3 regions of the Duganella sp. S19_KUP01_CR8 genome follow, and region 2 is predicted to be linked to each of the others. Evidence: predicted binding sites of a transcription regulator. Region 2 holds the regulator's gene; each other region holds the start of a gene.
What was found. Region 2 encodes sigma-54, which starts transcription at its own class of promoters, with help from an activator protein. Its sites were predicted from a motif close to TGGCANGNAANCTGCTTT; they were not measured.

Region 1 (10,392 bases), on a different contig from region 2:
ACCTACTTGCGCAACAAGGAATACGACAAGGCGCTGCTGGCGGTGGCGGCCATGGAAAAACACGATGGCAAAAATCCGCTGGTGCAAAACCTGAAAGGCGGCATCCTGTTGTCCAAGCACGACCTGGCTGGCGCGCGCGCCGGCTTCGAGCAGGCGCTGGTGCTGGATCCGAGCTACCTGTCGGCCCTCGATAACCTGGCGCAAATGGACCTGATGGAGAAAAAACCCGAACGTGCCCGCCAGCGTTATGAAGCGGCGCTCGCCAAGGACAAGAAAAACGTCGGCCTGATGACGGGCCTGGCCAAACTGGCCCTGAAACAGAACAACAGCGCGGAAGCGGTGCGCTGGCTGGAACGCGCCACCGCCGAACATCCCGAAGCCTTGACCCCGGCCTTGCAGTTGGCGGCGCTTTACCTGCGTACCGGCGCCAAGGAAAAATCGCTGAAGCTGGCACAGACCCTGCAGACCGCCCACCCGGCCGATCCCGAGGCGCTGGCTGTGCTGGCACAAGTCCAGACTGCGAACGGCAACTACGAAGCCGGGCTGGAAACCTATACCAAGCTGGCGGCATTGCAACCGGCGTCGCCCGCGGTGCAGCTGCGCATCGCCTATGCCCAGGTCGCGCTCAAGGACAACGACGGCGCCCTCGATTCGGTGAAGAAAGCCTTGCGCTTGAAGGAAGACTGGTTCGAAGCCCAAGTCCTGGCGACGACCTTGCTGGTGGACGGAAAAAACTACGCGGAAGCGCTGGCCATCGCCCAAACCGTACAGCGCCAGCGTCCCGAGCTGCCAGCGGGGCTGACGCTGGAGGGCGATATCTGGATGGCCCGGCACAAGCCGCAAGATGCGCTGCGCGCCTACGAGCGGGCATTCAAGATGAGCCAGCTGCCGCCGCTGGCGATCAAGATCCACCAGGCCCTGCTCTTGGCGGGCAAGACCAGGGAAGCGAGCCTGCATGCCGCCCAGTGGTTGCAGCAACACCCAACCGAGCCCAGCTTCCGGTTCTACCAGGCCAGTGCCGATCTGACGGCAGGGCGCTACAAGCCGGCGATCAGCTCATTCGAGGCCATCGTCCGGCAAGACCCGAAAAATGCCGTGGCGCTCAACAACCTGGCCTGGGCCTACCAGCAGGAGAAGGACCAACGCGCGCTGGCGACCGCCGAACGAGCTTACCAGTTGGCCGGCGCCAATCCCAGCATCCTCGATACGCTGGGCTGGATCCTGCTGGAGAAAGGCGAAACGGGCCGCGCCCTGCCTTTGCTGAAACAAGCCAAGACCCTGACACCCGACGTGCCTGACATCGGCTACCACCTCGGCGTGGCGCTGATGAAGTCCGGCGACAAACCCGCCGCGCGGCGCCAGTTCGAACAACTGCTGGCCGCCAACAAAGAATTCCCGCAACGCGCCGAGGTGAAGGCGATGCTGGAGTCCTTGTAGGCGCTGCCGGGCCGCAGGACTGTCGGTTTTCTTTACATACTTTCTCATCGCGCCGAAAAAATTTTAAAAACCACCTTAAAAACAGTCACTTAGAACACCCTTCGATCATGGCTTGGCATTTGCTTAGTAGTGGGTAGCCGACTGATTCCAACTGGTCGGCAAGGTATTGAAACCCCACCCCTAGCGTAGCGATACTCCAATCATCAAGGAAGGAAACAAAATGAAAAAATTAAGCATACTAGGCGCTCTGCTGGGAGCGCTATTTGCTGCCAGCGCAGCGCAGGCGACCACGCTGAACACCACCAGCGCCGCCAATGTGCTCATCGCCGGCAATCCAGGCGAACCCGGCGCCCCTTCGCCTTTGGGCGGCGACGGCGTCCTCCAGAACTTCACGGGCATAGACTGGCACCAAAACGGCGCGGGACTGATTCAGGGCTTTACCCTCACCCCCGCCAACAACACCGGCGATTTCGTCGATTTCACCCTGACGTATCAAGCCTTCGCCGGCGTCATCAACACCACGTCGCCAACGCCGGACCTGCGTGTCGCTCCACCCGGCCCCGCAGTCGGCACCTATGAGCTGACGACGGTCGCCACCCTGCACGAACGGGCAACTTGCCTCACCGCAGGCTGCACCGCTGTGGCGATCACCTTCACCCCCGCCACCAGCAGCAACTGGTCGATTTATTTCGACAACACGCCAGATGCCAATCAAGGGGCCGGAACCGGCTTTACCGATGGCGCGCTGATGCTTTCCGGTACCTGGGATAGCGAGCTGTCGACCTTCCTGGCAACCGGCACCTCCGGTACGCCCGGCGCCACCGGCGTAGGTTCGGCGACGTTGATCGGCACGGTCCTGTTCACCAACGGGGCCTACGTTTCGCCGGCCCTGGCCGGTACCCGGTTCGACACCACGCTCAACTTCCCCGGCCCCGCCGCGCCTGACTTCACGCGCCCGCTGCTGGTCAATGGCATCGCCACCGGTCCCAACACGGACTCGCAATTCGTATTGAATATCGATGGAGCCCAGCAGTTCACGGCCGTACCTGAGCCAGCCACCCTGGCGCTGGTTGCAGCAGGCATCTTCGGCATGGGTTCGCTCGGCCGTCGCCGCGAGCAGAAGAAATAGTCCGTCGTCAGGGCTAGCAATCGATACAGGCCGGCGCTTCAGGGCGCCGGCCTTTTTTATCGGTCCATTTTTATTTCAAGCGGCGTGCCGGGCTGCCGCCCCACACTTCGCCGCTGCCGATGCGCGTGCCCTTGGCCACCAGCGAATTGGCTGCCACGATGGCGTTATCGCCTATCGTCACGCCGGACAACACCACCGCATGCGCGCCTATCGTCACGTGGTCGCCTATCGTGATGAAATAATGGCCCAAGGTATCGCCCTCGATCACATGCGGCACCAGCAAGGCCGTTTCGCCGACCACGCTGTTGGCGCCTATCGTCACAAACGACGGGTCGTAGATAATGCCGGAGCTGTAGGTATTGGCGCCCAGGCGGGCGCCCAGCGCAAGATAGATCATCCGCATGATGGGGATCGGAATAATTCCGCCGCGTATCAAGGAATTGAACAGTATCAGGTAGAACAAGACATACACCTGGTAGATGAACTCCTGCCTGGAGCCGAATTCGATATTGCCGTCGTGCAGGGGCTGCGCCCACAAGAAAATACGAAATATGAGCAAGCCGTACAGGTAGACCAGCAGCACCGCCGCCGCGCTGACGGCCACGCCCCTGAAATCGCCCAGGCCGGGAATGGCGCCCACGCCGCAGTAAGCGCTCAGCAATGCAAGCAGCAATACCAGCGCCAGCATGGATAAGAAGGTGACAATGGAGCTCAGTCTGATTTTTCGCATGAAAACACTCCCCCGCAAGAACATCGATTATAGGGAAAGGGAAGTTTTGTAGTCGCGGAAACGAAAAAGCCGCTGATACCTGACGGTATCAACGGCTTTAAATTTGGTTGCGGGGACAGGATTTGAACCTGTGACCTTCGGGTTATGAGCCCGACGAGCTGCCAGACTGCTCCACCCCGCGTCTGTATGTAGTTATTATAGGGCAGATCGTAGGTTTAGGCAATATTAATCCTGAAATCGGCTGCGATAGTCCGAATATATGCAGTTACCTATAGACATAGGCCATGCCGCGCAGGCTTCAATCGGTGTAAAGTAGCCAAAGTGAACATCCTTACCGACTGAGCTATCCCCTATGAAATTCTGTTCCGAATGCGCCTCCCCCGTCAGCCTGGCCGTCCCGGCCGGCGACAACCGTCCTCGCTATGTATGCGGCAACTGCGCCACCATCCATTACCAGAACCCGAAAATGGTGCTGGGCTCCATCCCCGTGTGGGAACGCGACGGCGAACTGAAGGTATTGCTGTGCAAACGCGCGATCGAGCCGCGCCACGGCTTCTGGACGCTGCCGGCCGGCTTCATGGAAAACAATGAAACCACCGCCGAAGGCGCCATCCGCGAAACCCAGGAAGAAGCCGGCGCCAACATTGAGCTGGGTCAGCTGTTCTCGCTGCTGAACGTGGCGCGCGTGCACCAGGTGCACTTGTTCTACCTGGCCACGCTGCTGGACCTGGAATTCGCCCCAGGCGAGGAAAGCCTGGAAGTGCAGCTGTTCAGCGAAGCGGAGATCCCATGGGACGAGCTGGCCTTCCCCACCATCCGCACCACGCTGGAGCTGTTCTTCGCCGACCGCGCCAGAATGCGCGAGGGCGGCGGCTACGGCTTCCATACCCAGGACATCACCCGCAACATGCGTTCGGACCTCTGATTACGTGACGCTGTCCCTATGATCCCGTGGCTGGAAACCGATAGCCCCTTCCCCGACGTCGCCCAGGCGCTGACCACCGACGCGCCCGGCCTGCTGGCGGCCGGCGCCGACCTGTCGCCGCAGCGGCTGCTGCTGGCCTACCGCAACGGCATCTTCCCCTGGTTTTCCGAAGGCCAGCCCATCCTGTGGTGGAGCACCGATCCGCGCATGGTGTTGATGACCGAGCAGTTCCGCATCTCGGACAGCCTGAAGAAAACCCTGCGCAAGGTCGAGCGCGAGATGGCCGCCGGCGGCCGCTGGCAAGTGCGCTTCGACAGCGCCTTCGAGCAGGTGATGCGGGCCTGCGCCGCGCCGCGCCGGGACGGCCCCGGCACCTGGATCTCGGAAGACATCATCGCCGGCTACACCGGTCTGCATCAGCTGGGATACGCGCACTCGTCCGAGCTGTGGCTGGACGGCCAGCTGGTCGGCGGCGCCTACGGCGTGTCGATAGGCCGCATGTTCTACGGCGAATCGATGTTCGCCCGCGTCACCGACGGTTCCAAGATCGCGCTGGCCTACCTGGTGCGCTTCCTGCGCCAGCACGGTGTAAAGATGATCGATTGCCAACAGGAGACCGGCCACCTGGCTTCGCTGGGCGCGGCGCCGATTCCCCGTGCGCAATTCCTGGCGCATCTGCGCAACAATATTGAATTGCCTCAGATCACCGTGTGGGAACCCATTGCACCACTGGCTGCGGACAGTTAAGCTAAAGGTGACAAGCGCCTTGCGAAACTTGGCGCTATCATAGGTTTAAACCACCCGCCCTCGATAGGACGTGCATGACGCACCTGAACGATCTGCCTTTCGCGACGCTGCAGTTTTACACCACGGCGCCCTACCCTTGCAGCTATCTGGACGCGCGCCAGGCGCGTTCGCAGGTGGCTACTCCTTCGCACCTGATCAACGCAGACGTCTACTCCGAACTGGTGAAAAACGGCTTCCGCCGCAGCGGCATCTTCACCTACCGTCCGTATTGCGACGGCTGCCAGGCCTGCATCCCGGTGCGGGTGGTGGCCGACCAGTTCGGCCCCAGCCGCGGCCAGCGGCGCGCCTGGGCCAGGCATGGCGACCTGACGGCGGGCGTCGCCACGCTGTCGTTCTCGGACGAGCACTACGACCTCTACCTGCGCTACCAGAGCAAGCGCCACGCCGGCGGCGGCATGGACCAGGACAGCCGCGACCAGTACGCGCAATTCCTGCTGCAAAGCCGGGTCAACACGCGGCTGGTGGAATTTCGCGAGCCGGACGGCACGCTGCGCATGGTCAGCATCATCGACGTGCTGTCGGACGGCCTGTCGTCGGTCTACACCTTCTTCGATCCCGATGTCGAAGGCGCTTCCTACGGCACCTTCAACGTTTTATGGCAGATCGCCCAGGCGCGCGAACTGAAGCTGCCCTATGTCTACCTGGGCTACTGGATCAAGGAAAGTCCGAAAATGTCCTACAAAACCAACTTCAAGCCGCTCGAGGCGCGCATCAAGGGCGTGTGGAGCGTGCTGGACGCCTGATAAAATACGGGGAACTACAACAAGAGCTCCCCCATGTCCGAAAAATTCCTGTACTCGCTGGCCCGTCCGATGCTGTTTTCGATGGACGCCGAAGCCGCCCACCATTTCACCCTTCCCGCACTCAAGCGCGCCTCCGCCCTGGGCCTGACCAAGCTGGTCAAGCAGCCCAAGGCCGATCCGCGCACCGTGATGGGCATTACCTTCAAGAACCCGGTCGGCCTGGCCGCCGGCCTCGACAAGGACGGCGCCTACATCGACGCGCTGGCCGACCTGGGCTTCGGCTCGATCGAAGTGGGCACCGTGACGCCGCGCGCGCAAGCGGGCAATCCCAAGCCGCGCATGTTCCGCCTGCCGGAGGCGAACGCCATCATCAACCGCATGGGCTTCAACAACGGCGGCGTCGACGCCTTCGTCGCCAATGTGCAGTCGTCGCGTTTCTACCAGGACAAGGCCGGCGTGCTGGGCCTGAACATCGGCAAGAACGCCGACACCCCGATCGAACGCGCCACCGACGACTACCTGCACTGCCTGGAAAAAGTCTACCCTTACGCCAGCTACGTGACGGTCAACATCTCGTCGCCCAACACCAAGAACCTGCGCCAGCTGCAAGGCGGCTCGGAACTGGACGGCCTGCTCGGCACCTTGAAGCAGGCGCAGCTGCGCCTGGCTGACCAGCACAAGCGCTACGTGCCGCTGGCGCTGAAGATCGCGCCGGACATGGATGGCGACCAGGTCAAGAACATCGCCGACGCGCTGCTGCGCCACAAGATCGACGGCGTGATCGCCACCAACACCACGCTGAGCCGCGACGCCGTCACCGGCATGCTGCACGGCGCCGAGGCGGGCGGCCTGTCGGGCGCGCCGGTGTTCGAGTTTTCCAACACGGTGATCCGCCTGCTCAAGGCCGAGCTGGGCGATGCGCTGCCCATCATCGGCGTGGGCGGCATCATGCGCGGCGCCGATGCCAAGGTCAAAATGGATTGCGGCGCGCAACTGGTGCAGCTGTACAGTGGCCTGATCTACGCGGGCCCGGCGCTGGTGCGCGATTGCGCGGACGCCGTACGCGGCAAATAAAAGGAGGCGGCATGCAGCAGACACAACTTGGAACCAGCGATCTCAACGTCAGCAAGATCTGCCTGGGCACGATGACCTTCGGCGAGCAGAACACCGAAGCCGACGCGCACAGCCAGCTGGACTACGCATTGGAACGCGGCGTCAACTTCATCGACACGGCGGAAATGTATCCGGTGATGCCGCGCGCGGAAACGCAGGGTTCGACCGAGCGCTACATCGGCAGCTGGCTGAAGAAGAGCGGCGCGCGCAGCAAGGTGGTGCTGGCCACCAAGGCCGCCGGGCCCAGCCCGCACATCACTTGGGTGCGCGGCGGCACGCAGAACTTCGACGCCGCCAATCTGCGCGCGGCGGTCGAGACCAGCTTGCAGCGGCTGCAAACCGACCATATCGATTTATACCAATTGCACTGGCCCAGCCGCAACGTGCCGGTGTTCGGCTCCAACGCCTTCAATCCCAAGCTGGAGCGCGAATGCGTGGCGATCGAGGAAACGCTGGCCGCGCTGGGCGCGCTGATCAAGGAAGGCAAGATCGGCGCGATCGGCGTGTCCAATGAATCGTGCTGGGGCGTGAACGAGTTCATCAAGCAGTCCGAGATGCAGGGCCTGGCGCGCATCGCCACCATCCAGAACCTGTACAACCTGACCGCGCGCCATTTCGAGACCAGCCTGCTGGACGAGACCTGCTTCCGCGAGAACGTCAGCCTGCTGGCCTACAGCCCGCTGGCCTTCGGGCAGCTGACGGCCAAGTACCACGACGACCCGAAAGCCAAGGGGCGCCTGACCATGTTCCCGGTGAGCTGGAGCCCGCGCTACCTGCGGCCGGCGGTGCTGTCGGCCGTGGCGCAATACGCCGCGCTGGCGCGCGCCAACGGCATCACGCCGACCCAGCTGGCGTTGGCGTGGTGCTACTCGCGCTGGTTCGTCGCCTCGACCATCATCGGCGCCACCAACCTGGCGCAGCTGAAGGAAAACATCGACGCCTACGGCCTGCAACTGCCGGACGAAGTACTGGCGCAAGTGGACGCCATCCACGCCGCGATTCCCAATCCCGGCCAATAGCGTCATTCCCGCGCAGGCGGGAATCCATAGAACGCCGGCCGACATCACTTCAGCATGGATTCCCGCGTACGCGGGAATGACTTGCGGCTGCCCGCGCTTTTAAACAACACTCCCCCGCCGCTAATGCGCGAAAAGGTTGGCGCGCCTGCACGTTATCCAAATCTTGAATATCATTAGACGTAACCATTCGTGTGCAGCAACTTTGCGCACTGGTAAGCTTTCCTCATCACCAACGTAGAAAGACCGTCACATGAGCACACGCCATCTCGTCCGTCCCCTCCTGCTCAGCAGCCTGATCGCCACCGTCGTCATCCCCGCCTTTGCCCAGCAAGCCGTGGCCGACGGTGAATTGCAGTCCGTGGTCGTCACCGGCACCTATGCCAAGAACCGCCGCACCATCGATTCCGAATCGCCGGTCGATGTCATCGGCGCCAAGGAATTGCAGGCCAGCGGATCGAGCGAACTGGCCACCGTGCTGGGCCGTCTGCTGCCGTCGATGAACTTCCCGCGCCCGTCCGGCGCCGACGCCAGCGACGCCGTGCGCCCCGCGCAGCTGCGCGGCCTGTCGCCGGACCAGACGCTGGTGCTGGTCAACGGCAAGCGCCGCCACACCACGGCGGTGGTCAACGTCAACGGCACCCAGGGCCGCGGCTCGGCGCCGGTCGACCTGAACGCGATTCCGCTGGCGGCCATCGACCACATCGAGGTGCTGCGCGATGGCGCGGCAGCCCAGTACGGCTCGGACGCGATTGCCGGCGTGATCAACATCATCCTGAAAAAAGGCGCGGCCGGCGGCGAGGCCGAAGTGGGTTTCGGCGAATACCAGAAGCGCGACGGCAAGGCCATCACGCTGCGCGGCTCCACCGGCTTCAACCTGGGCGACCAGGGCTGGGTGCGGGTGGCGCTGGAAGCGTCCGACCGCGACCCGACCAACCGCGCCGGCCCCGACCTGCGCAACCCGGCCGAGCCGCGCTACGGCAAGGTCAACCAGCGCTTCGGCGATCCGGAAACCCGTCCGCGCACCGTGTTCGTCAACGGCCAGTACCGCATCAACGACGATATCGACTGGTACGCCTTCGCCAACTATGGCCAGCGCAACACCTCGGCCGCCGCCACCTGGCGCACCGCGCTGAACGGCACGGCGCAGCGCACGCCGCTGTACCCGGAAGGCTTCCTGCCGTTGGAGAATAGCGAATCGACCGATACCTCGCTGGTCACCGGCCTGCGCGGCGAAGCGGGCGGATGGCGCTGGGACGCCAGCCTGAACTACGGCAGCAATGAATTCCAGCTGGACCTGGACCACACCGTCAACCAGACGCTGAGCGCAACCAGCCCGACCCATTTCTACGCCGGCAAGCTGAAGAACACACAGCAGCTGTTCAACTTCGACGTCGCCAAGGAATATCCGGTGGCGGCCTTCAGCGGCCCGCTGACGGTGGCGCTGGGCGTCGAGGCACGGCACGAGAAATACGAGATCGGCGCCGGCGACGAAGCGTCCTACATCGGCACCGGCGCGCAGGGCTTCTCCGGCTTCCGCCCGGTCAACGCCGGCAGCAACAGCCGCCACAACGAATCGATCTACGCCAACCTGGAAGCGGAAATCACCAAGCAGTTCTCGGCCTCGGGCGCGCTGCGCCATGAGCGCTACAGCGATTTCGGCAGCACCACCTCGGCCAAGGGTTCGGCGCGCTATGCGTTTACGCCGGCGCTGTCGCTGCGCGGCACGGCCTCGTCCGGCTTCCGCGCACCGTCGCTGGCGCAGCAGTTCTACACCATCACCACCACCAACTTCTCGGTGGTGAACAATGTCAACACGCCGATCGAGACCGGCACCTTCGCGGTCGGCAGCGCCGCCGCGTCGGCGCTGGGCGCGACCCCGCTGAAGGCCGAGAAAGCCCGCAACTACAGCCTCGGCGTGCAATGGGCGCCGACCCGCAACTGGAACACCTCGGTCGACGCCTACCGCATCGACATCGACGACCGCGTGGCGCTGTCGGCCAACATGACCTTGTCGCCGGCCTTGCAGGCGGCGCTGGCCAAGCAGGGCATCCTGGTGGGCGCCGGCCGCTACTTCACCAACGCCATCGATACGCGCACCACCGGCGTCGACGTGGTCAGCACCTACCGTTGGGAAACGACGGGCGCGGGCCGCTACGACTTCACCGCGGCCTACAACCACAACAAGAACTCGCTGGAGCACGTGAACGCCAACCCGGCCATCCTGACCGCCAACGGCCTGACCTTGATCGATCGCCAGACCATCAACCGCCTGACCGTCGGTTCGCCAAAGGACAAGCTCAGCCTGGCAACCGACTGGTCGCTTGGCGCCTGGGGCGCGCGCGGCGTGGTGACGCGCTACGGCAGCTTCACCGTGCCGCAGAATAACGCCACGCTGGACCAGGTCTACGATCCGCAGTGGGTGCTGGATTTGTCCGGCAGTGTCAAGCTGAACAAGAACTGGCGCCTGAGCGCGGGCATCGACAACGTGA
Region 2 (10,392 bases):
CCGAACCGATACCGTTCGAGTCGCCCGACGGCAAGCCGGTCAACCTGCTGTTCTTCCTGCTGATTCCGGACCACGTCACCCAGCAGCACCTCGAGATCCTGTCCGAGATCGCCGAGATGTTCTCCGACGACGCCTTCCGCACCGCGCTGAGCACGGATGCGGATCCGAAATCGGTGCATTCGCGCATCATCAACTGGATGCCTAGCTTGCAAGCTGCGGGTTGAGATTTTCTTGGTCGTCAGACAATAGGTTAAACTAGGCTCCAGTTCATCCTCATGTAAAGACGACCCATGCTGCAAACTCCGCTGACGATACAACGCCTCTACGACGACAATCGCGAAAGTTTGCAGCTAGGCTGGTTCGCCGGCTTCCCCGGCGGCGAGCGCCTGATCTCCGGCGACGTCGCCTCGGCCGCCGACCAGGTCGGCCACTTGAACACCATCCACCCGGGCCGCATCCAGGTCTTCGGGCACCAGGAAATCAACTACTACCAGCGCCTGAAGTCGCTGACGCGCGCCCACGTCATCGGCGAGCTGATCGCCGGCGGCCCGCCGGCGCTGATCATCGCGCAGGGGCTGGAAACGCCGCCCGACATCCTCGCCATCTGCGACGAGAAAAACATCCCGCTGTTCTCCACGCCGCTGCCGGCCGCGCAGGTGATCGACTTCCTGCGCGTCTACCTGTCGAAGAAGCTGGCGCAGCGCATCATCATGCACGGCGTGTTCATGGACGTGCTGGGCGTAGGCGTGCTGATCACCGGCGATTCCGGCCTGGGCAAGAGCGAGCTGGGCCTGGAACTGATTTCGCGTTCGCACGGCCTGGTGGCCGATGACGCGGTGGAGTTCTCGCGCATCGCGCCGAACATGATCGAAGGCCGCTGCCCGGCTCTGCTGCAGAATCTGCTGGAAGTGCGCGGGCTGGGGCTGCTGGACATCAAGGCCATCTTCGGCGAGACCGCCGTGCGCCGCAAGATGCGTTTGAAGCTGATCGTGCACCTGGTGCGGCGCGGCGCGGCCGACGAGGAAGTCGAGCGCCTGCCGTTCCAGTTCCCGACCGAGGATGTGCTGGGCCTGCCGATCCGCAAGGTGGTGATCCCGGTGGCGGCCGGCCGCAACATCGCGGTGCTGCTGGAAGCCGCCGTGCGCAACACCATCCTGCAACTGCGCGGCATCGATACGCTCCAGGAATTCATGGAGCGTCAACGTCAAGCCATGAGCGGCGACTAAGCGTGTATTTTTCCGCATCATTGCGAAAACTAAACATGGTCATTATGGGCAAGTAAGCCCGGCCTGCGGTATCATCGGGGCCTATGCGCATCGTACTCATTACTGGTATTTCCGGCTCCGGCAAGTCCGTGGCCCTGAACGTCCTGGAGGACACGGGACACTATTGCGTCGACAATCTGCCGCCGGCCCTGCTCTCCAGCCTGGTGGACACGCTGGTCGCCGAAGGTCTGCAATCGCTTGCGGTGGCGGTCGACGCGCGCAGCGCCGAATCGCTGGCCACGCTGCCGGCCGCCGTCGAACGCCTGCGCGAGCTGGGGCACGACGTCAAGGTCATGTTCCTGACCGCGAACACGCACTCGCTGGTGGCGCGCTTCTCGGAAACGCGGCGCAGCCATCCGCTGTCGCACGAATTGCGCCCAGGCCAGAACCCGGCGGCGCGCCGCACGCTGATCGAATGCATTTCGGAAGAGCGCGAGCGGCTGTCGGCGATCGAGCAGTTGGGCCATGTGATCGATACCTCGGAGCTGAGCGCCAACAAGCTGCGCGCCTGGGTCAAGGACCTGGTGGCAATCGAGCGGGCGCCGCTGATCCTGTTCTTCGAATCGTTCGCCTTCAAGCTGGGCGTGCCGCTGGACGCCGACTTCGTGTTCGACGTGCGGGCGCTGCCGAATCCCTACTACGACCTGACTTTGCGCCCGCTGACCGGCCGCGATGCGCCGGTGATCGATTTCCTCAACGCCCAGCCGAGCGCGCTGGATCTGATGAACGACATCCGCGTCTTCATCGAGAAATGGCTGCCGTCCTTCAAGACCGACAACCGCAGCTACCTGACGGTGGCGGTGGGCTGCACCGGCGGCCAGCACCGCTCGGTCTACATGGCCGAGCAGCTGGCGGCCTACTTCCAGAAAACCGAACGCGTCATCCTGCGCCACCGCGAGCAGGCCTGATCACCGGCCCCAGTGCACCACTTCGATGGTGTGGCCGTCCGGGTCCTTGATCATGGTGCCGAAGTAGCGCTCGTTGATGTCCGGCCGTAAACCGGGCTCACGCAGGGGCGTCGCGCCCTTGCTCATCGCTGCGTCAAAGAACTCCCTGGCCGCCTGTTGGCTGGGCGCGGAGACCGCCACATGGGTGCGATCGCCGGCCAGCACGCCCTCGGCTGCCGAGGGATAGAGGCAAAAACTCCAGACGCCGTCGGCGCCGTAAATCACTTGGGTGGCGTCGCTGTGCTGCAAGGTGTAGCCCAGCGGCGCGAAGCAGGCGGTGTAGAAATCCGTGGCGCGCGGCAGGGCGCGGGTGCCGATGGAAACGTGGTCGATCATGATGCTGTCCTCCTGAAGTTGGAAGGCCCATCATACTGAGCGGCCGTGAGGCAAAATTGCAGACTCGCCCGTCCCGATGCAAGAATTACTCGATCTTCACAACGGCACTTTGGTTTCGAACTTGGCGCAGTTCATGGCCAGCAAGCTCTTGTAGTTGCTGACGTTGTTATTCGACGTGAACACGCGCCGCGTGAAAGCCTGGAACGCTTCCATCGATACCGCCGTCACCACCAGCATGAAGTCGAATTCGCCCGCCACTTCGTAGCAAGCCATGACGTCGGACTCTTCGCGCATCAGCGATTCGAACATTTTCAGCAGCGAGGTATTCTGCTGCTCCAGCTGCACCGTGACGAACGCCGTCAGCGGACGGCCGACGCGCACGCGGTCCACCAGCGCCACCTCCTTGACCAGCACGCCGCTGGCGCGCAACTGCGCGATGCGGCGCTGGCAGGTGGCGGCGGACGCGTGCACCTGCTCGGCGATGCGCCGCAGCGGGATGGTGGCGTCCTCCTGCAGCAGATTCAGTATCTGGATGTCGAGTCGGTCCAGTTCCACGGCCATCGGCGTTTAGTCCAGGTGGCGCAGCGGGTGGGCGTAGTCCGGCCACACCGGCTGGAAGAAACGCTGCACCATGGCCTCGCCGACTTCTTCCAGCGACGCCGGCTTCCATTGCGGCGCGTTGTCCTTGTCGATGACCAGCGCGCGCACGCCTTCGATCACTTCGCCGTCTTCGAAGTTGTGGCGCACCAGCGTGCGTTCCATGCGCAGGCAATCGGCCACGTCCAATGCGGCGCCGCGCTGGACCAGCTCATGCGTCACGCACATCATCAGCGGCGAGCGGGTGGCCATCACTTGCAACGTCTTTTGCGCGAAGGCGCCGTCGTCCGTTTTCAGCGAGGCGGTGATCGCGGCCACCGAACCGGCGCCGAAGTGACGGTCGATAGCGGCGCGCTCGGACTCCAGCTTGCTGTCGCCCGCCGCGGCCTTGAACGGCGCCGCGAAGGCAGCAATGGCCTCGGCCAATCCCGCGCCCGGCGTCGACTCCAGCAGCACCGACAAGGCCGCCATTTCGCTGCCAGGCACAAAGTGATCGGCCAGGCCCGCATGCAGCGCATCTGCCGCTCCGATGGTGACGCCGGTGACGCCAAGATAGCAGCCCAGCTTGCCCGGCGCGCGCGCCAGGAAATAGCTGCCGCCCACGTCCGGAAACAGGCCGATGTTCACTTCCGGCATGGCCATCCTGGTCCGCTCGGTGACGATGCGCACGCGGCAGTCTGGACCGCCCTGCGCCACGCCCATGCCGCCGCCCATGACCACGCCGTCCATCAACGCGATGTACGGCTTGGGATAAAAATGGATCAGGTGATTGAGCGCGTATTCCTCGGTGAAGAAATCCTCCACCAGCGCGCTGCCGCCCTGCGGCGTGGCGCGGCCGGCGTCGTAGAAGAAGCGGATGTCGCCGCCGGCGCAGAAGGCCTTTTCGCTGCTGCTGCGAATGACGACGGCGGCCACGCCGCTATCGTCGCGCCACGCCATCAGCGCCTGCGTGATATCGCGCACCATCGCCAGCGATAAAGAGTTCAAGGCCTTGGGCCGGTCCAGCGTGATGAAGCCGGTTCCGTTGCTGACGCTGGTGTGGACGTATTCGCTCATGAGGTGCTTGGTGTGGTGGAAAAAACCCTATTCTACTGCGACTTGCCGGGCGCCAGATGCTCCAGCGGATTGGCCAGGTTGAGGTCGCCGCCCAGGCGCGGCTGGAAGTTGGCTTTGAGCGGCATCAGCTCCGCCCTGCCCTGGTGCCGGGCGTAGACGATGGCGAACGACATCTCGCTGACATTGGCCCGCTCCTGCGTGAAACCGGTGGCCTTTTCCATCGCCGACGGGTCTTGCGCGGCGGCCAGCGTGAAGCGCATCAGCTGGTCCAGTTTGGCGGAATGCAGGTCCAGGATGGACGCGCTCATCACCAGCGGCACGGCCGCGAACACGTGGTAGTGCAAGGCCTTGGCCGCGCGCTCCATTTCCGCCGGCAGCGAACCGTCCGCCGCCACCTGCGCCATCGCGTGCTCGAACACCTTGCGGCCCCAGGCCAGGTAGCGCTCGTCATGCGTGACGCCGCCCACCGCCGTCACCGCCAGGCCTTCCCAGTAGTAGTGGTTATTGCGCGTGCCCTTGTGGGCATCGGAGTGCGCCATGGTGGCGTCGGCCAGCGTCTTGAACCAGGCTTCGATGGTTTGCTGCTGGACGGGGGTGGCGGCCGGCTTGACGCGGGCGTAGCTCAGCGCCATGCCGCCCAAAGTCCACTTGCGCACGTACCAGGCCTGCTCGCTGGACAGCTTGCCCAGCAAGGCCCGCTGCCCGGCCCAGCTCTCCAGCCAGCCCAGCGCGCAGGCGGCGTTGCCCTGGCTGGCGTTCTGCGCCACCTCGGCCAGGAAGTCGTCGATCGGCTTGGTGTTGGCGATATTGCGCGCCCGCAGTACCGGATCGATGACGGAGTGGTGCGCATCCGAGTAGTAGCTGTTGGCGTCGATGTCGATCACGGCCGGCGGCGGCGCGGTGCAGGCCAGCACGGTGGGGGCGGCCAGCGCCAGCAGCCATGCCGTAAATAGTTTAGCTCGTTTCATGCCACTCCCGTCCAAGTTTGGAAAACGTTTACTCTAAACCATTTGGACGCAAAAAAGGGCGCCTCTGCACCCTTAGTTTGATGGTGCCGGGGCCGTTGTTATAGGGCGGCGGCAGCGGGTTCGTAGCTATCCGGGAGATGCTTGATCGCATCGTGGCCGTGCTCTTGGACCTTGGCTTTGTATTTCATGACCTGCCGATCCAGCTTGTCGATCAAGGTATCGATGGCGGCGTACAAGTCTTGGGACAGGCTTTCCACGTAGACGGTCTTGCCCGACATACGCAGGTTGATTTCAGCCTTCTGGCGTTTCTCTTTCTCTTTGAGGTTATCTACAGTCAGGATGACAGCAATATCAATCACTTGATCAAAGTGGCGGGTGACGCGTTCCAGCTTGTTCTGCACGTATTCACGGATGGCCGAGGTCACTTCGAGATGATGTCCACTGATGGTGAGATTCATACACACTCCTAAAGATAATGTCGCTTCTTACGGTTAGTGCGGAGCCCATTACTGCCGGGCGCGCAGGAACCAAGTAACTACAAAGATTTACGGAGACTGACTGGCGGGATCTTCAACGCTTCGCGATATTTGGCAACAGTGCGTCGCGCAATCACCATGCCTTGTTCTCCCAGCATGTCCGCAATCTTACTGTCGGATAAAGGATTTTTCGGGTCTTCTGCTCCTGTCAATTGCACGATGAGTGCACGTATCGCCGTCGAACTTGCTTCCCCCCCCGCTTCGGTGGCGACATGGCTACCAAAGAAATATTTCAACTCAAACATGCCATGCGGGGTCAGCATATATTTTTGAGTTGTTACACGAGAAATAGTGCTCTCGTGTAGTCCCAGTGTATCAGCAATTTCGCGAAGCACAAGGGGGCGCATGGCAACCGCACCATGGGAGAAAAAGTTCTTTTGTCGTTCTACTATCGCTTGTGCAACGCGCAAAATCGTGTCGAAACGCTGGCGCATATTTTTGATCAGCCACTTCGCTTCCTGCAGCTGCGCGCCCATCGCGCCCTCGCCTTTTCCCTGCTTGAGCAGGTTGGCGTACATGGCGTTCACGCGCAGGCGTGGCATGACGTCGTTGTTCAGGCTCACTTGCCAGCCGTTGCGCGCTTTTTTGACGATCACGTCCGGCACCACGTAGTCCGACACGTCCGACGCGAACGCCGAACCCGGATGCGGATTGCACTGGCGGATGACGGTTTGTGCTTCGCGCAAATCTTCGTCGTCGCACAGCAGCGCCTTCTTCAGTTTGTTGAAATCGCGCTGGGCAAACCAGGTCAAATGATTTTCAACAATCGCCAGCGCCATGCGCCGCGTCACCATCGGGATGGCCGGCAAACGCTTGATCTGCAGCGCCAGGCATTCGGACGCGTTGCGCGCGCCCACGCCCATCGGGTCGAAGCTTTGCAGCATCGACAAGGCGGTCTGCAACTCGTCGATCTCCAGCTCCAGCTCTTCCGGCAGGCGGGCCAGGATTTCTTCCAGCGATTCTTCGAGGTAGCCGTTCTCGTCCAGCGCGTCGATGATCAGCTCGACCAGCGCGCGGTCACGCATCTCCAGCACCGTCACCCGCATCTGCTCCATCAGGTGCTCGCGCAGCGTGCAGTGGCTGGCCTCCAGCTGCGGACGCGAGTCCTCGTCGTCGGGCGCCTTGCTGCGGCCGGCGTCGCTCCAGTCGACGTCGGCGTCGCTGCTGGTGCTTTCGGTGTCGGCGGCCGGGCCGTCGTAGTTGTCGGCGTCGGCGGCCGGCGCCTCTTGCGCGTTGGGCGGGCCTTCCGGCGGCGCGTCGCCGACCGGGGCTTGCTGGCTGATGGCGCCGTCCGACAGCAGCCGCAGCGAGCGGTCCAGCGGGTCGTCGAGGCGCTCCAGCAGCGGATTATCGGTCAGCAGCTGTTCCAGTTCCTGGTGCAGCTCCAGCGTCGACAGTTGCAGCAGCCGGATCGACTGCTGCAATTGCGGTGTCAGCGCGAGGTGCTGCGACGTGCGCAGTTGCAAAGACTGTTTCATGGGTTTTACATACGGAAGTGTTCACCCAGATACACGCGACGCACCGATTCGTTGGCGATGATGTCGTCTGGCCGGCCTGAAGCCAATACCGTGCCCTGGTTGATGATATATGCGCGGTCGCAGATGCCCAGCGTCTCGCGCACATTGTGATCGGTAATGAGGACGCCGATGCCGCGTTCCTTGAGGAAGCGCACGATGCGCTGGATCTCAATCACGGCGATCGGGTCGACCCCGGCGAATGGTTCGTCGAGCAGCACGAAGCGCGGATTGGTCGCCAGTGCGCGCGCGATCTCCACGCGGCGGCGCTCGCCGCCTGACAGCGACAGCGCCTGGTTCTCGCGCAGCTTTTCGATTTGCAAATCGGCCAGCAGGGTATTGAGCCGTTCATCAATGGCAGCCTTGGATAAAGGCTTGCCGTCCACTTTCTGAATTTCGAGGACGGCGCGGATATTTTCTTCCACCGTCAGCTTGCGGAACACCGACGCTTCCTGCGGCAGGTAGGACAAGCCGAGCGAGGCGCGGCGGTGGATCGGCAGCGAGGAGATATCGGTGCCGCTGATATCGATGCTGCCGGCGTCCGACGGCACCAGGCCGACGATCATGTAGAACGAGGTGGTCTTGCCGGCGCCGTTGGGGCCGAGCAGGCCCACCACTTCGCCGCACTCGACTTGCAGGGACACGTCGTGCACGACCTGGCGCTTGCCGTAGGTCTTTTGCAGGCCGCGTACGATCAGGGTGCTACCGCAGGATGATTCCATGCTTACTTCTCCGTGGCCGGCGGCGTCGATGCGGCGGCCGGCGCGGCCGGACGGATGGTCGGCTGGATCACCATGGTGCCGCGGCCGGCGCCCGGCTTGCTCACGCCCGAGACGTTGTTCTTGACATCGAAATGCTCGGTGCGGCTGTCGTAGGAAATGAACTCGCTGTTGACTTCGCTGGTCATCCGCGGGCCTTCCAGCTGGCGCACCTTGGCTTTCGAGAACAGCTTGACCAGGTCGGTCTTGTCGCTGTATTCGATGCGCTCGGCTTCGCCCTCGATCCACTGGTCGCCGGCGCCGTCGCGCTTCTGGCGGAAGGTCGACAGCGTACCTGGCGTGCTGGTCAGCACGACGAAGTTATAGCCTTCGGGATCGGTGGTCACCACCGCCTTCGGCGACTTCATCAGCAGGGTGCCGCGCGTCAGCACGACATTGCCGATCAGCGTCTTGATCTGCTTGACGTCGTCGATTTGCAAATCGTCGTAATCGATCTTGGTCGGCTTGTTCGCATCCGCTTTTTCCGCGTGGACCACACCGGCCGCCATCAACAGCATCGCCGCCGAGAGTATCAGTTTCTTCATCATCATTCCATTCATCATCATTGTTTCCTCAGTGGCCGGCGCGCGGCGGCATCACCAGCTGTCCGCGTCCGCCCAGCTGCACTTCGCGGGTGGCGTTATTGGCCTTCATGCCGATGCCGTTGGCGGTGGCGTTGCCCATTTCCAGCGCCACCGGGCTGGCGGTTTCCATCCGTTCTTCGTCCGGGTACACGGTCAGCGCCGGCGTGGTCATGCGCATCGCCTGCGTCTGCGGCCCGGCCGGGCGCACCACGTCCACATTACCACTGAGCTTGACGCGCGTATTGCCCTGATCGACATGGGCGGTGTCGGCATTGATATTCATCGGCGGCTGGTCGCCGGACAGGCTGTGCACAATCGGCTTGTCGATATCGGAGGCATCGTCGACCGGCCGGTGGGTCAGCTTTTCGCCGGAGATAATGTAGGCCGGCTGGCCGGTCTTGTTCATGCGCACCATGCTGAAGCGGTCGATGATGTAGTCCGGCTCGTTGCGATGCTGGTCCACCTGCGCATCCTGGCCGGCCTGGTTGACCACCTGCACCAGCCAGAAGCTGCCGACGGCGACAAACACGCCGACCACCATGATGACGGTCAGCTGCCAGCGATGGGCTGTTTTTTTACGCATGCTCGATCCTCGTCAAACCAGGAATTGCGCCATCACGCGCTCGTACGTGCCCTGCGCGTGCAACAGCAGCTCGCATACTTCGCGCACCGCGCCGCGGCCGCCGGCGGCCACCGTGGTGTGGTGGGCGCGCTCCAGCACTTCGGCGCGGCCGTTCGGCACGGCGACGGCGAAACCGACGCGCGTCAAGATCGGCAGGTCGACCACGTCGTCGCCGATGAAGCCGACCTGGTCGGCGGTGAGACCGGTCTTTTCCAGCAGCGCCTTGAACGGCGTCAGCTTGTCGTGGCCGCCCTGGTGCAGATGGACGATGCCGAGGTCGGCAGCGCGTTTGATCACCTGCGGCGAAGTGCGCGCGCTGATGATGGCGGTCTGCACGCCGGATTCCTGCAGCAGCTTGATGCCCAGGCCGTCGTGCACGTTGAAGGTCTTCAGTGCTTCGCCCTCGGCGCCGTAGTGCAGGCTGCCGTCGGTCAGTACGCCGTCGACGTCGAAGATCATCAGCTTGACGCGCGCGGCGCGTTCCACGTAAGTCAATGGGGTTGCAACCTCAGTCATCAGATCACCTTGGCGCGGGTCAGGTCGTGGATGTGCAGCGCGCCGACCAGCTTGCCGCCGGCGTCGGTCACCAGCATCTGGTTGATGCGGAACTGTTCCATCACGGCCACGGCGTCGACCGCCAGTTTTTCCGGCGAAATGCTGCGCGGGTTGGCGTGCATCACATCGCGGATCACGACCTTGGTGAAGTCCTGGACTTTCTCGATCATGCGGCGCAGGTCGCCGTCGGTGAACACGCCGATCGGCTTGTCGTCGGCGTCGACCACGGCGGTCATGCCCATGCCCTTTTGCGTGATTTCCAGCAGCGCGTCGGTCAGCTTGACGTCGGCGGTGACTTTCGGCACCGCGTCGCCGCTGCGCATGACGTCGCGCACGTGGGTCAGCAGGCGGCGGCCCAGCGCGCCGCCCGGATGGGAGCGGGCGAAATCTTCTTCCTTGAAGCCGCGCAAGTCCAGCAGCGCGACGGCGATGGCGTCGCCCAGCGCCAGCGTGACGGTGGTCGAGGTGGTCGGCGCCAGGTTCATCGGGCAGGCTTCCTTGGCCACGGCCACGTTCAGGTGCACGTCGGCGATCTCGGCCAGGCTGGAGCCGGGCTTGCCGGTCATGGCGATGACCTTGCTGCCCATGCGCTTGACCACCGGCAGGATGGTCATCAGCTCGGCGCTTTCGCCGGAATACGAGATTGCAATAAAG
Region 3 (10,392 bases), 140 kb from region 2:
ACGGTATCGCCACGCCACGGGAAGATGGACGCGGCCAGCCAGGCGATCAGCGCCACCAGCATCAGGCAGCGCACCAGCAACAGCAGGCGGTCGCGCCACTGCCAGACGCGCAGCTGCTCCGGCGCGGCCGACGGCAGGAAGCGCGCCGTCGCCAGCGGCTCGGCCTTCAGGCGTTGGCGCTTCTGGCGATGCCACCACACCGGCAGCAACAGCACCGGCAACGCAAGCCACCACAAGGGATAAGAACTCAGCATCGACAACCCATCTTCATTTTGCGCGCGCTCCGGCCAGTTGCAACCAGCTGCGCAGCACGCCGCCCAAAGGCTGTTCAATACGCGCCTCGTAGTGGACGATATTGTTTTGACGGCAGCTGGTGGCCACCGCATCGAAATGCGCGCGGCTCTGCTGCCTGTAGCTTTCGCGGTCGGCGTTGCTCATGCGGTGCAAGCCGTCGCTCTGCTCAGGATCGCGGTAGGCCGCACCGGCCTTGAAACTGGCGTCCACCTCCGCCTGCGTGCGCAAGGTCAGCAGACGCACGTCGTGCCGCAGGCTGCGCAGGCGCAGCAGCGCCTCGCTCAACGGCGACGGCCAGTCGAGGAAATCGCTGGCGGCGAAAATCAGACTCGGCGAACGGGCGAAATGCAGGTTGGCCTTCAACACCTCGGCGCTGGGCAGGCTGCCTTCCGGCCTGGCCTTGGCCAGTTGCGCCAGCACGCGCTGCAACTGGCGTGGCCCACGCGAGGCTTGCGTGAACTCGACCTTGCCGCCGCCGCACACCACCAGGCCGAACGCATCGCCCTGCCGCTGCGCAATGGCCGCCACGCAGGCCAGCACGGTGCGCGCGAACCACAGCTTGTCGACACCGTTGATCTCGCGGCTGGGCTCGGCCATCGAAGCGCTGGCGTCCAGCCACAGCCAGGTGGCGACGTGGCTGTCGCGCTCCGCCTCGCGGACGAAATAGCGGTCCGCGCGCGCCAGCAGCTTCCAGTCGACGCGGCGCCACTCGTCGCCCGGCGCGTAGGCACGGTACTCGGAGAACTCGACGCCGGCGCCGCGCTCGCGGCCCGCGTGCAGGCCATGACCCAGCCCCGCCAGCACGTGGCGGATCAACAGCTCCAGATCCTTGGTCTGCGCCATCATCGCCGTCATGGTGGCGGCGGACGGTTTAAAGGTCGATTGCATCGCGGCTTAGTCTGGGCGGATATGCTCGCGCAGCGCCAGCAGGATGTCGGCGATCGCCACACCATCCGCCTCCGCCTCGAAGTTGCGGATCACGCGGTGCGCCAGCACCGGCAGCAGCATTTCGCCGATGTCCTCGCGCGTCACGGCCAGGCGGTTGTGCATCAGCGCACGCGCCTTGGAGGCCAGCACCAGCGCCTGCCCCGCGCGCGGACCCGCGCCCCAGCCCACATGTTTCGTCACCGCCGGCACCGTCGTCAGCGCCGGACGGGTGGCGCGCACCAGCCGCGTGGCATACGCCAGCAGGTGATCGCCAATCTCAATGTCGCGCACCAGTTGCTGCAAGCGCAGCAGGGTCGCCACGTCCATCACCGGGTCGGCGTCTTTCAGGCCGGCGTGGGTGGTGGCGGAGACCATCGCAATCTCCTCTTCCTCGGTCGGATACACGACGTCGATGCGCAGCAGGAAGCGGTCCAGCTGCGCTTCCGGCAGCGGATAGGTGCCGGCCTGCTCGATCGGGTTCTGCGTCGCCAGCACGAAGAAGGGCTTGGGCAGCTGGTGCGTCTGGCCGGCGAAGGTGACGCTGCGTTCCTGCATCGCCTCCAGCAGCGCCGATTGCGTCTTCGGCGGCGCGCGGTTGATCTCGTCGGCCAGCAGAACCTGCGTGAACACCGGCCCGCGCTGGAAACGGAACTCGCGCTTGCGGGTCGCATGGTCTTCCTCCAGGATCTCGGTGCCGACGATATCCGACGGCATCAGGTCCGGCGTGAACTGCACCCGATGGAAGTCCATGTCGGTCGCCTGCGACAGCGATTTCACCAGCAGCGTCTTGCCCAGTCCCGGCACGCCTTCCACCAGTGCGTGGCCGCCTGCCAGCAGGCAGATGATCAGCGAGTCGATCACGTTCTCCTGGCCGATGATCACACGGGACATGCTCGCCTTCAGCGCCGCCACCTTGGCGCTCAGCGCGCCGATTTCATTTTCGCTCCAGGCGATTGCACTATCCAAGATCAAGCTCCCAACGCATATTGAATGATATTGACCGCAAAGCGGGTGTTGTCGACCACCAGCCAGCGCTTGTTGCGGAAGTCGTAGTCCCACTCGCAGCCGTAGTCCTTGTTGCTGTACAAAAGCCGCACGCGGCCGCCCACTTCCACCGCCTTCAGGTAGTCGTGCACCAGATCGTCGCCCCAGCCGTTGAGCTCCACGCTGGTGTTGGGCGGGCCGTCGAAATGGAAGAAGCTCGAATACACCGGATGCGTATTCGGGATCTTGTGCAGCGCCTTCGGCCCGAAGATGCGGGCGATTTCGGCCTCGAACGATTTGGCGAACAGGCCGTCGATATCGTGGTTGCAGTCGTCCACGAACAGGAAGCCGCCGCCCTTGATGTAGCGCTCCAGGTTCTTGCGCTCGGCCGGCGTGAACTGCACCAGCTTGTGGCCGGCGAAATAGCAGAACGGCGCCTCCAGCATCTTCGGATCGGACAGCGCGACGATGCGCTCGACGGGATCAACCCGCAAGGTCGTGTATTCGACCAGCGAGTTGAGCACGTTGCTCGGCATGCGGATATCGACATCCCAGTCGCCCGACTCGTAGGTCAGGCGGGTGAAGTAAAAATCGTAATTGGCCACAGGCCCTTCCTTACACCGCGTCCGACAATGAAGTGAAATTGAAGTCACGTACCTTCATCGGCGGGATCAGCATCTGGTACCGCACCTCGTCGCCGCCGATCACCACCGGCTTGCCCAGTTCATCGATATTGTTCAGCATCGATACCGGGCTTTCGTTGAAGCGGAAGTTCTTGATCGGATGCTTGATCTTGCCGTTCTCGATGTAGAAGGTGCCGTCGCGCGTCAGCCCGGTCAGCAGCAGCGACTGCGGATCGACCATGCGGATATACCAGGTGCGGGTGACCAGCACGCCCTTCTTGGTCGACGCGATCAGCTCCTCGGTCGACTTGCCGCCGCCCGCCATGATCATGTTGCCGTGGCGGCCGGTGGCGCGTTGGCCCTGCTTCTCTGCCCAGTAGCGGGTGTAGTCCAGCGAGGCGACTTTGCCGCCCTTGATGACGTCCGCGCGCTCGCGCGCCAGCATCGAAGCACCGTCCCATGCCAGCACCGGCACGTCCTTGTCCCACGGATCGGCCCAGACGTTGACCTGTTCGTCGAACAGCTTCTCGCCCAGGCGATTGCCGCCGCCCTTCTTCGACAGGAAGCTGCGGCCTTCGTCGGCCTGGCGCGCATCGAAGGCGCCGAACATGCGGCCGATGATTTCCGACGTCGCCGCCGGCTCCAGGATCACCGTGTAGCGGCCCGGCTCCAGCGCCTTGGCCTCCACCGATTTCAGCGCCTTCTCAATCGCGATCTCGGACGCTTCGCGCGCGTCGAACTTCTTGGCATCGGTGGCCGAGCGCGTGGCCCAGCCGGAACCGCGGCCGTCTTCGGTGCGGGTGGTGATGGTGAAACCCAGGTTGCTCAAGGTCTGGTAGCCGAACACGCCGTTCGAGTTGGCCACCGTTTCAAAGCCGGTGGTGTCGCTGAAGAAGCCCGCCGCGATCAAACCCTGCTTGCGGCAGGCATTGATGCTGACGGCCGCCACTTCGGCGCGGTATTCAGGATCGATGGCGGCGGTGGCGGCGCTGTAGGTGGCGGAATCCTTGTAGTCCTGCTTCTTGATCGCCGGCTGGAACTCGGGATTCTCCGGCGCCAGGCGCGCCACGTCTTCGGCGCGGCGCACCGCGCGTTCCAGCGCCTTGTCGTCGAACTCATTGATCGACGCCGTGCCCTGGCGCTTGCCAAAGGCGACGCTGACGGTCAGCTGCGTATTCTCGGTCAGGCCGGCGGTCGACACGGCGTTGCGCGCGTAGCGGATATTGCCATTGCGGCTACCGCTGATCTGCACGCGGCACTCGTCGGCCTTGGACAGCGACATCACCTTGTCGCTGATGCGTTTTGCTTCTTCCTGGTTCAGCATCTTCATTGATTATCCTATCTTGCGAGCGGTGTTGATGACGTTGATGCCGTTGAAGCGCGTGGTCGGCGATCCGTGCGATACGGCGCTGACCTGGCTAGGCTGGCCTTTGCCGTCGAAGAAGGAGCCGCCCATGCGCCAGTCGCGTTCATCGCACAGCGCCGAGCAGGCGTTCCAGAACTCCTGGGTGTTGGACTGGTAGGCCACGTCTTCCAGCTGGTTGGTGATCTTGCCGTTCTTGATCTCGAAGTACAGCTGGCCGCCGAACTGGAAGTTGTAGCGCTGCTGGTCGATCGAGTACGAGCCGCGGCCCAGGATGTAGATGCCCTTCTTGATGTCCTTGACCATGTCGTCCGGCGTCAGCGGCTTCTTGCCCGCTTCCAGCGACACGTTGGGCATGCGCTGGAACTGCACGCTGCTCCAGCTGTCCGCGTACGAGCAGCCGTGCGATTCCTTCTCGCCGATGATGGCCGCCTGGTCGCGCGTGGCCTGGTAGTTGACCAGGATGCCGTTGCGGATCAGGTCCCAGCGCTTGGAGGCCACGCCTTCGTCGTCGTAGCCCACGCAGCCCAGCGAGCCCGGCGTGGTCTTGTCGGCGACGATATTGACCAGGTCCGAACCATACTTGAAGTTCTTGCTCTTCCACTTGTCCAGCGTGGCGAAGCTGGTGCCGGCGTAGTTGGCCTCGTAGCCCAGCACGCGATCGAGTTCGGTGGCGTGGCCGACCGACTCGTGGATGGTCAGGAACAGGTGTTCCGGCGACAGCACCAGGTCGTACTTGCCCGGTTCGACGGTTTTCGCGGTGAGCTTTTCGCGGGCCTGGCGGCCGGCGGCGCGCGCATCCTCGATCAGATCGTAGGCGCCCTTGTACAGCGTGGTGACGCCGCCGGCGGCCTTGATTTTATTGGATTCTTTGGCGTCGAAGAATTCATAGCCCATGCTGGCCGGCGACGACAAACCGTCGCGCGTGCGGAAGCGGTTGGTGGCCTTGTCGACGGCGGTGGCGGTCAGCGGCGACCACAGACGATGGATGTCCTGGTCGATGTAGGAACCGTCGGTGGAGGCGAAGTACTTCTGTTGATTCACCTGGAACAGGTTGGACGACATGAAGCTGGCGCCCGCATCCAGGCCGGCCTTGTTGGCGGCGATCAGCAGCTCGGCCTTTTCCTTGATCGCCACGGTGCGCCAGTCCTTCTTGAACGGCGTGGCCCATGCCACTTCGCCGACGCCTTTGACGGGCGCCAGCACCACCGGCTCGGTTTGCAGCTTGGCGTTGGCGCGCGCGATGGCGACCGCTTGGCGCGCGGCGGCGGCCACCGAGTCCAGCGTCATGACGTTGGTCGAGCAGAAGCCGTAGGCGCCGTTGGCGATCACGCGCACGCCGACGCCGGAGGATTCGGTGTTGACGATGTTTTCCACGTTCAGGTCGCGCGTGGTGAGGAACTGGTTCAGGTAGCGGCCGATGCGCACGTCGCAGTAGCTGGCGCCGGCCTTGGTGGCGGCGTTCATCGCGGCGTCGGCCAGCGATTTCTTGAATTGCACGGCCATGGGGTTGAGCAGCTCTTCGGCCGCGATGGCGTTGCCGAAGACCGGTATCAGCAGGCTGCCGCCGGCCGCCGCACTAACTTTTAGAAATGAACGTCGTTCCACAATAACTCCCTGATGAATGTAACAGGGCCGGAATCAGATCCGGCCCTTGATGCTTTAAACCGCGTCCGACAACGAGGTGAAGTTGAAGTCCCGCACCCGCATCGCCGGGATCAGCAGCTGGAACTGCGACTCGTCACCCGACAGGATCTCAGGCCGGCCCAGCTCCTCGATGTTGTTCAACATCGTCACCGGGCTTTCGTTGAAGCGGAAGTTCTTGATCGGATGCTTGATCTTGCCGTTCTCGATGTAGAAGGTGCCGTCGCGGGTCAAGCCGGTCAGCAGCACCGACTGCGGATCGACCATGCGGATGTACCAGGTGCGGGTGACCAGCACGCCCTTCTTGGTATTGGCGATCAGCTCCTCGGTCGACTTGTTGGAGCCGGCCATGATGATGTTGCCCGGCGCGCCGACCGCGCGCTTGCCCTGCTTCTTGGCCCAGTAGGTCGAGTAATCGAGGTTGGCGATCTTGCCGCCCTTGATGATGTCCTGGCGTTCGCGCGCCAGCATGTTCTGGCCGTCCCACGGCAGCACCGCTACGTCCTTGTCCCACGGGTCGGCCCAGACGTTGACCTGCTCGTCGAACAGCTTCTCGCCCATGCGGTTGCCGCCGCCCTTTTTCGACAGGAAGCTGCGGCCCTCGTCGGCCTGGCGCGCATCGAAACCGTTGAACATGAAGGCCAGCAGGTCCGACGTCGCCGCCGGTTCCAGGATCACCGTGTAGCGGCCCGGTTCCAGCGCCTTGGCTTCCACCGAACGCAGCGCTTTTTCAATCGCCACGTTGGACGCTTCGCGCGCGTCGAACTTGCTGACGTCGCCCACGCTGCGCTTGGCCCAGCCCGAACCGCGGCCGTCTTCGGTGCGCACGGTCACGGTGAAGTCCAGGCCAGTGTCCTGCTGGTAGCCGAACACGCCGTTCGAGTTGGCGATGGTGTTGAACTGGGTGCTGTCGCTGAAGAAGCCAGCCGCCACCAGCTTGTTCTTCTTGCTGTTCTCGATGCTGTAGGCCGCCACCTGCGCGCGGAATTCGGGATCGATGTCGGCGGTCTTCTGGAAGAAGGTCTCGCTGGCCTTGTATTGCTGCTTGGTCGGCGTCGGCATGAACTCCGGATTTTCCGGCGCCAGGCGGGCCAGGTCTTCCGCGCGGCGCACCACTTTTTCCAGCGACTTGTCGTCAAACTCGTTGATGGTGGCCGTGCCCTGCTTCTTGCCGAAGGCGACCGACACCGCCAGCTGCGTGTCCTCGATCAAGCCGGCGGTCGACACGGCGTTGCGCGCGTAGCGGATATTGCCCTTGCGGCTGCCGGTGATGTTCACTTCGCACTGGTCGCCCTTGGAAAAGGACAGCACCTTGTCGCTGATACGTTTTGCTTCGTCTTGACTCAAATTCTTCATCTCGTGGTCTCCAGGGCTTAGCCGATTTTGCGTGCGGTGTTGATGACGTTGATGCCGTTGAAGCGCGCCGTGCTGGAGCCATGCGACACCACCGACACCTGCGAAGGCTGGCCTTTACCGTCAAAGAAGGAACCGCCCATGCGCCAATCGCGCTCGTCGCACAGACCGGCGCAGGCATTCCAGAACTCCTGGGTGTTCGATTGATAGGCCACGTCCTCCAGCATCTCGCCGATCTTGCCGTTCTTGATTTCGTAGAACAGCTGGCCGCCGAACTGGAAGTTGTAGCGCTGCTGGTCGATCGAGAAGGAACCGTCGCCGACGATGTAGATGCCCTTCTTGACGTCCTTGACCATTTCGTCCGGGGTCATCTTCTTTTTACCGGCTTGCAGCGAGACGTTGGGCATGCGCTGGAACTGCACGCTGCTCCAGTTGTCCGCATACGAGCAGCCGTGCGATTCCTTCTCGCCGATGATGTGGGCCTGGTCGCGGGTGGCCTGGTAGTTGACCAGGATGCCGTCCTTGATGATGTCCCAGCGCTTGCACTTGACGCCTTCGTCGTCGTAGCCGACGTTGGCCAGCGAACCCGGGGTGGTCTTGTCGGCGACGATGTTGACCATGTCCGAGCCGTACTTGAACTTCTTGGACTGCCATTTGTCGAGCGTGGCGAAGCTGGTGCCGGCGTAGTTGGCCTCATAGCCCAGCACGCGATCGAGCTCGGTCGGGTGGCCGACCGATTCGTGGATGGTCAGCCACATGTGTTCCGGCGACAGCACCAGGTCGTACTTGCCCGGCTCGACCGACTTGGCGGTCAGCTTCTGCTTGGCCTGCTTGCCGGCCGCGCGCGCATCCTCGATCAAATCGTAGGACTTGGTGTACAGCGTGGTCACGCCGCCGGCCGCCTTGATCTTGTGTTCGGGACGCGCGTCCAGGTATTCGTAGCCCATGCCGACCGGCGACGACAGGCCCTGGCGCGAACGGAACTTGTTGGTCTTCTGGTCGACGGCGGTGGCGAACACCGGCATCCACAGGCGATGCACGTCCTGGTCGATATAGGAGCCGTCGGTGGAGGCGAAGTACTTCTGCTGGTTGACCTGGAACAGCAGCGACTGCATGAAGCTGGCGCCGCCCTCCATGCCGGCCTTGTTGGCGGCGATCAGCAGCTCGGCCTTGTCCTTGATGGCGACGGTGCGCCAGTCCTTGACGATGGGCGTGGCCCACGACACTTCGCCGACGCCCTTGACCGGCGCCAGGATGACCGGCTCGGTCTGCAGCTTGGCGTTGGCCTTGGCGATGGCGACCGCCTGGCGCGCGGCGGCGGCGACGCCGTCCGGGCTCATGTCGTTGGTAGCGGCAAAGCCGTAGGCGCCGCCGGCGATCACGCGCACGCCGACCCCGGCCGATTCCGTGTTGACCACGTTCTCGACGTTCAGGTCGCGGGTGGTGATGAACTGGTTCAGGTAGCGGCCCACACGCACGTCGCAGTAGGAGGCGCCGGCCTGGGTCGCCGCGGTCATCGCGGTATCGGCCAGCATTTTCTTGAATTGCAGGGCGACTGGCTTGAGCAGCTCTTCCGCCGCGATTGCACGGCCGAAGGCGGGCAGCAGCATCGTGCCCAGGGCCAGACTACTAACATTGAGGAATGCACGTCGTTCCATCGTATCTCCAAAAACGTAACAGCAAGGATTAGATTGCGGGCCGGTCGCCCGGGGTTCTGCTTTTTATTTGCTTTTCTAGCTGGAACTACTTCGTTACCACTCGTTGCTTTGCACTACACCTGAATATCCGCCGCCGTTTCCGCCGGTTTTGCAATATTAGCGCCGGATTAAGGAAGGAGATAGGCAAAATGCGTGCCACGGGTATTCATGTTGCAAGTTGGTGCGGCGGGCAGGAGATTCAGACCTGAAGTGTCCGCCTATCTGTCCGCTCGACTGTCCGCCAGTGTCCGAAAGTGTCCGCCCGGTGTCCGCCGGGACGGGCCGTCACGGCTGGGCGGAGCGCCGTCCCAATTCGCTTGACCTTATGGCAAGCCTGGACCATGATCGCGCAGGGCGAGCGGTTGCGCATCGTCCAAACAAACGAACCCTCAGGAGACTTTGCATGAAACGAACCGTACTTGCCGTCCTGGCCACCACCATGTTGATCGCCGGCGGCGCCTACGCCGCCGAAGATGCGGCGCTGAAGGCCGCCATCGCCGCGCCGTCGCGCACCCCGGCCAACGTGGAGCGCGACGTCTATCGCCATCCGTATGAAACGCTGAACTTCTTCGGCATCAAGCCGACCATGACGGTGGTCGAGCTGTCGCCGGGCGGCGGCTGGTACACCGAGATCCTGGCGCCCTACCTGCGCGACCACGGCAAGCTGATCGCCGCCGGCAACGACCTGGCCGCGCCCGACGCCAACGAGCGCAAGGCCGCCGAGCGCTTCATGGCGCGCCTGAACGCCAAGCCGGAGGTGTACAACAAGGTGGCGCTGGGCGTGTTCTCGCCGCCGCGCAAGTACGAGTTCGCGCCGGCCGGCAGCGTCGACATGGTGCTGACCTTCCGCAATATCCACAACTGGACGGAAGACGGCCCGGACAACATGAAAGCGCTGATCGGCAGCGTCTACACCAGCCTGAAGAAAGGCGGCGTGTTCGGCGTGGTCGAGCACCGCCTGCCGGCCTCCAAGGCGGAGGGCAAGGAGGCCAGCGCCGGCTATGTGCACGAGAAGTATGTGATCGGCCTGGCCGAAGCGGCCGGCTTCAAGCTGGCGGACAAGTCGGAAGTCAACGCCAATCCCAAGGACAAGGCCGAGCACAAAGGCGGCGTCTGGGCGCTGCCGCCGACCTACGCCAACAAGGACGAAGACCGCGCCATGTACAAGGCCATCGGCGAGAGCGACCGCATGACGCTGAAGTTCGTCAAGCCTTAACCCCCAACCGGCGCGCCGCCGCCGGGGTCAGACCCCGTACGGGGTCTGACCCCTCTTCGGTCCTGCGGGGTTAGAAGCGCGTGAACTTGGTCTCGTCCGGCGCGCCGTCGGCCACCAGATCGAGTTTGCGCGCCGGGCGCGCGGACTTGACGCCGCCGGTCTTCAACACCACCGGCCGGCGCGCCGCTCCGGCGCGCGGCGCCTCCTCAGCCGCATACTGTTTGAACACCGCCATCAGCCGGGTCAGTTGCTCGGCCTGCGCGCTCATCTCTTCCGACGTCGCCGCCAGTT

Region 1: pepA (flocculation-associated PEP-CTERM protein PepA) is a predicted target of sigma-54. The motif match lies at 1,546-1,563, and genes of this name have one in related genera.
Region 3: V6M89_RS10965 (TldD/PmbA family protein) is a predicted target of sigma-54. The motif match lies at 9,027-9,044, and genes of this name have one in related genera.

Annotation. Positions count from the first base shown of each region.
Region 1 is NZ_JAQQPR010000008.1:86,444-96,835, forward strand. It holds gene prsT (XrtA/PEP-CTERM system TPR-repeat protein PrsT) at 1-1,437, shown strand, start outside; gene pepA (flocculation-associated PEP-CTERM protein PepA) at 1,658-2,566, shown strand; gene V6M89_RS10265 (acyltransferase) at 2,637-3,296, opposite strand; tRNA gene V6M89_RS10270 (tRNA-Met) at 3,401-3,477, opposite strand; gene V6M89_RS10275 (NUDIX hydrolase) at 3,649-4,221, shown strand; gene aat (leucyl/phenylalanyl-tRNA--protein transferase) at 4,240-4,968, shown strand; gene V6M89_RS10285 (arginyltransferase) at 5,043-5,771, shown strand; gene V6M89_RS10290 (quinone-dependent dihydroorotate dehydrogenase) at 5,805-6,845, shown strand; gene V6M89_RS10295 (aldo/keto reductase) at 6,857-7,903, shown strand; gene V6M89_RS10300 (TonB-dependent receptor plug domain-containing protein) at 8,154-10,392, shown strand, end outside.
Region 2 is NZ_JAQQPR010000009.1:156,388-166,779, reverse strand. It holds gene V6M89_RS11675 (PTS sugar transporter subunit IIA) at 1-224, shown strand, start outside; gene hprK (HPr(Ser) kinase/phosphatase) at 291-1,226, shown strand; gene rapZ (RNase adapter RapZ) at 1,310-2,173, shown strand; gene V6M89_RS11660 (VOC family protein) at 2,174-2,548, opposite strand; gene V6M89_RS11655 (Lrp/AsnC family transcriptional regulator) at 2,645-3,103, opposite strand; gene V6M89_RS11650 (enoyl-CoA hydratase/isomerase family protein) at 3,116-4,201, opposite strand; gene V6M89_RS11645 (alginate lyase family protein) at 4,234-5,169, opposite strand; gene hpf (ribosome hibernation-promoting factor, HPF/YfiA family) at 5,268-5,627, opposite strand; gene V6M89_RS11635 (RNA polymerase factor sigma-54) at 5,705-7,183, opposite strand; gene lptB (LPS export ABC transporter ATP-binding protein) at 7,189-7,941, opposite strand; gene lptA (lipopolysaccharide transport periplasmic protein LptA) at 7,944-8,543, opposite strand; gene lptC (LPS export ABC transporter periplasmic protein LptC) at 8,551-9,144, opposite strand; gene V6M89_RS11615 (KdsC family phosphatase) at 9,157-9,699, opposite strand; gene V6M89_RS11610 (KpsF/GutQ family sugar-phosphate isomerase) at 9,699-10,392, opposite strand, start outside.
Region 3 is NZ_JAQQPR010000009.1:17,096-27,487, reverse strand. It holds gene V6M89_RS11000 (BatA domain-containing protein) at 1-254, opposite strand, end outside; gene V6M89_RS10995 (DUF58 domain-containing protein) at 268-1,182, opposite strand; gene V6M89_RS10990 (AAA family ATPase) at 1,189-2,187, opposite strand; gene V6M89_RS10985 (DUF4159 domain-containing protein) at 2,190-2,810, opposite strand; gene V6M89_RS10980 (TldD/PmbA family protein) at 2,821-4,158, opposite strand; gene V6M89_RS10975 (TldD/PmbA family protein) at 4,162-5,799, opposite strand; gene V6M89_RS10970 (TldD/PmbA family protein) at 5,854-7,191, opposite strand; gene V6M89_RS10965 (TldD/PmbA family protein) at 7,209-8,846, opposite strand; gene V6M89_RS10960 (class I SAM-dependent methyltransferase) at 9,289-10,101, shown strand; gene V6M89_RS10955 (methyl-accepting chemotaxis protein) at 10,172-10,392, opposite strand, start outside.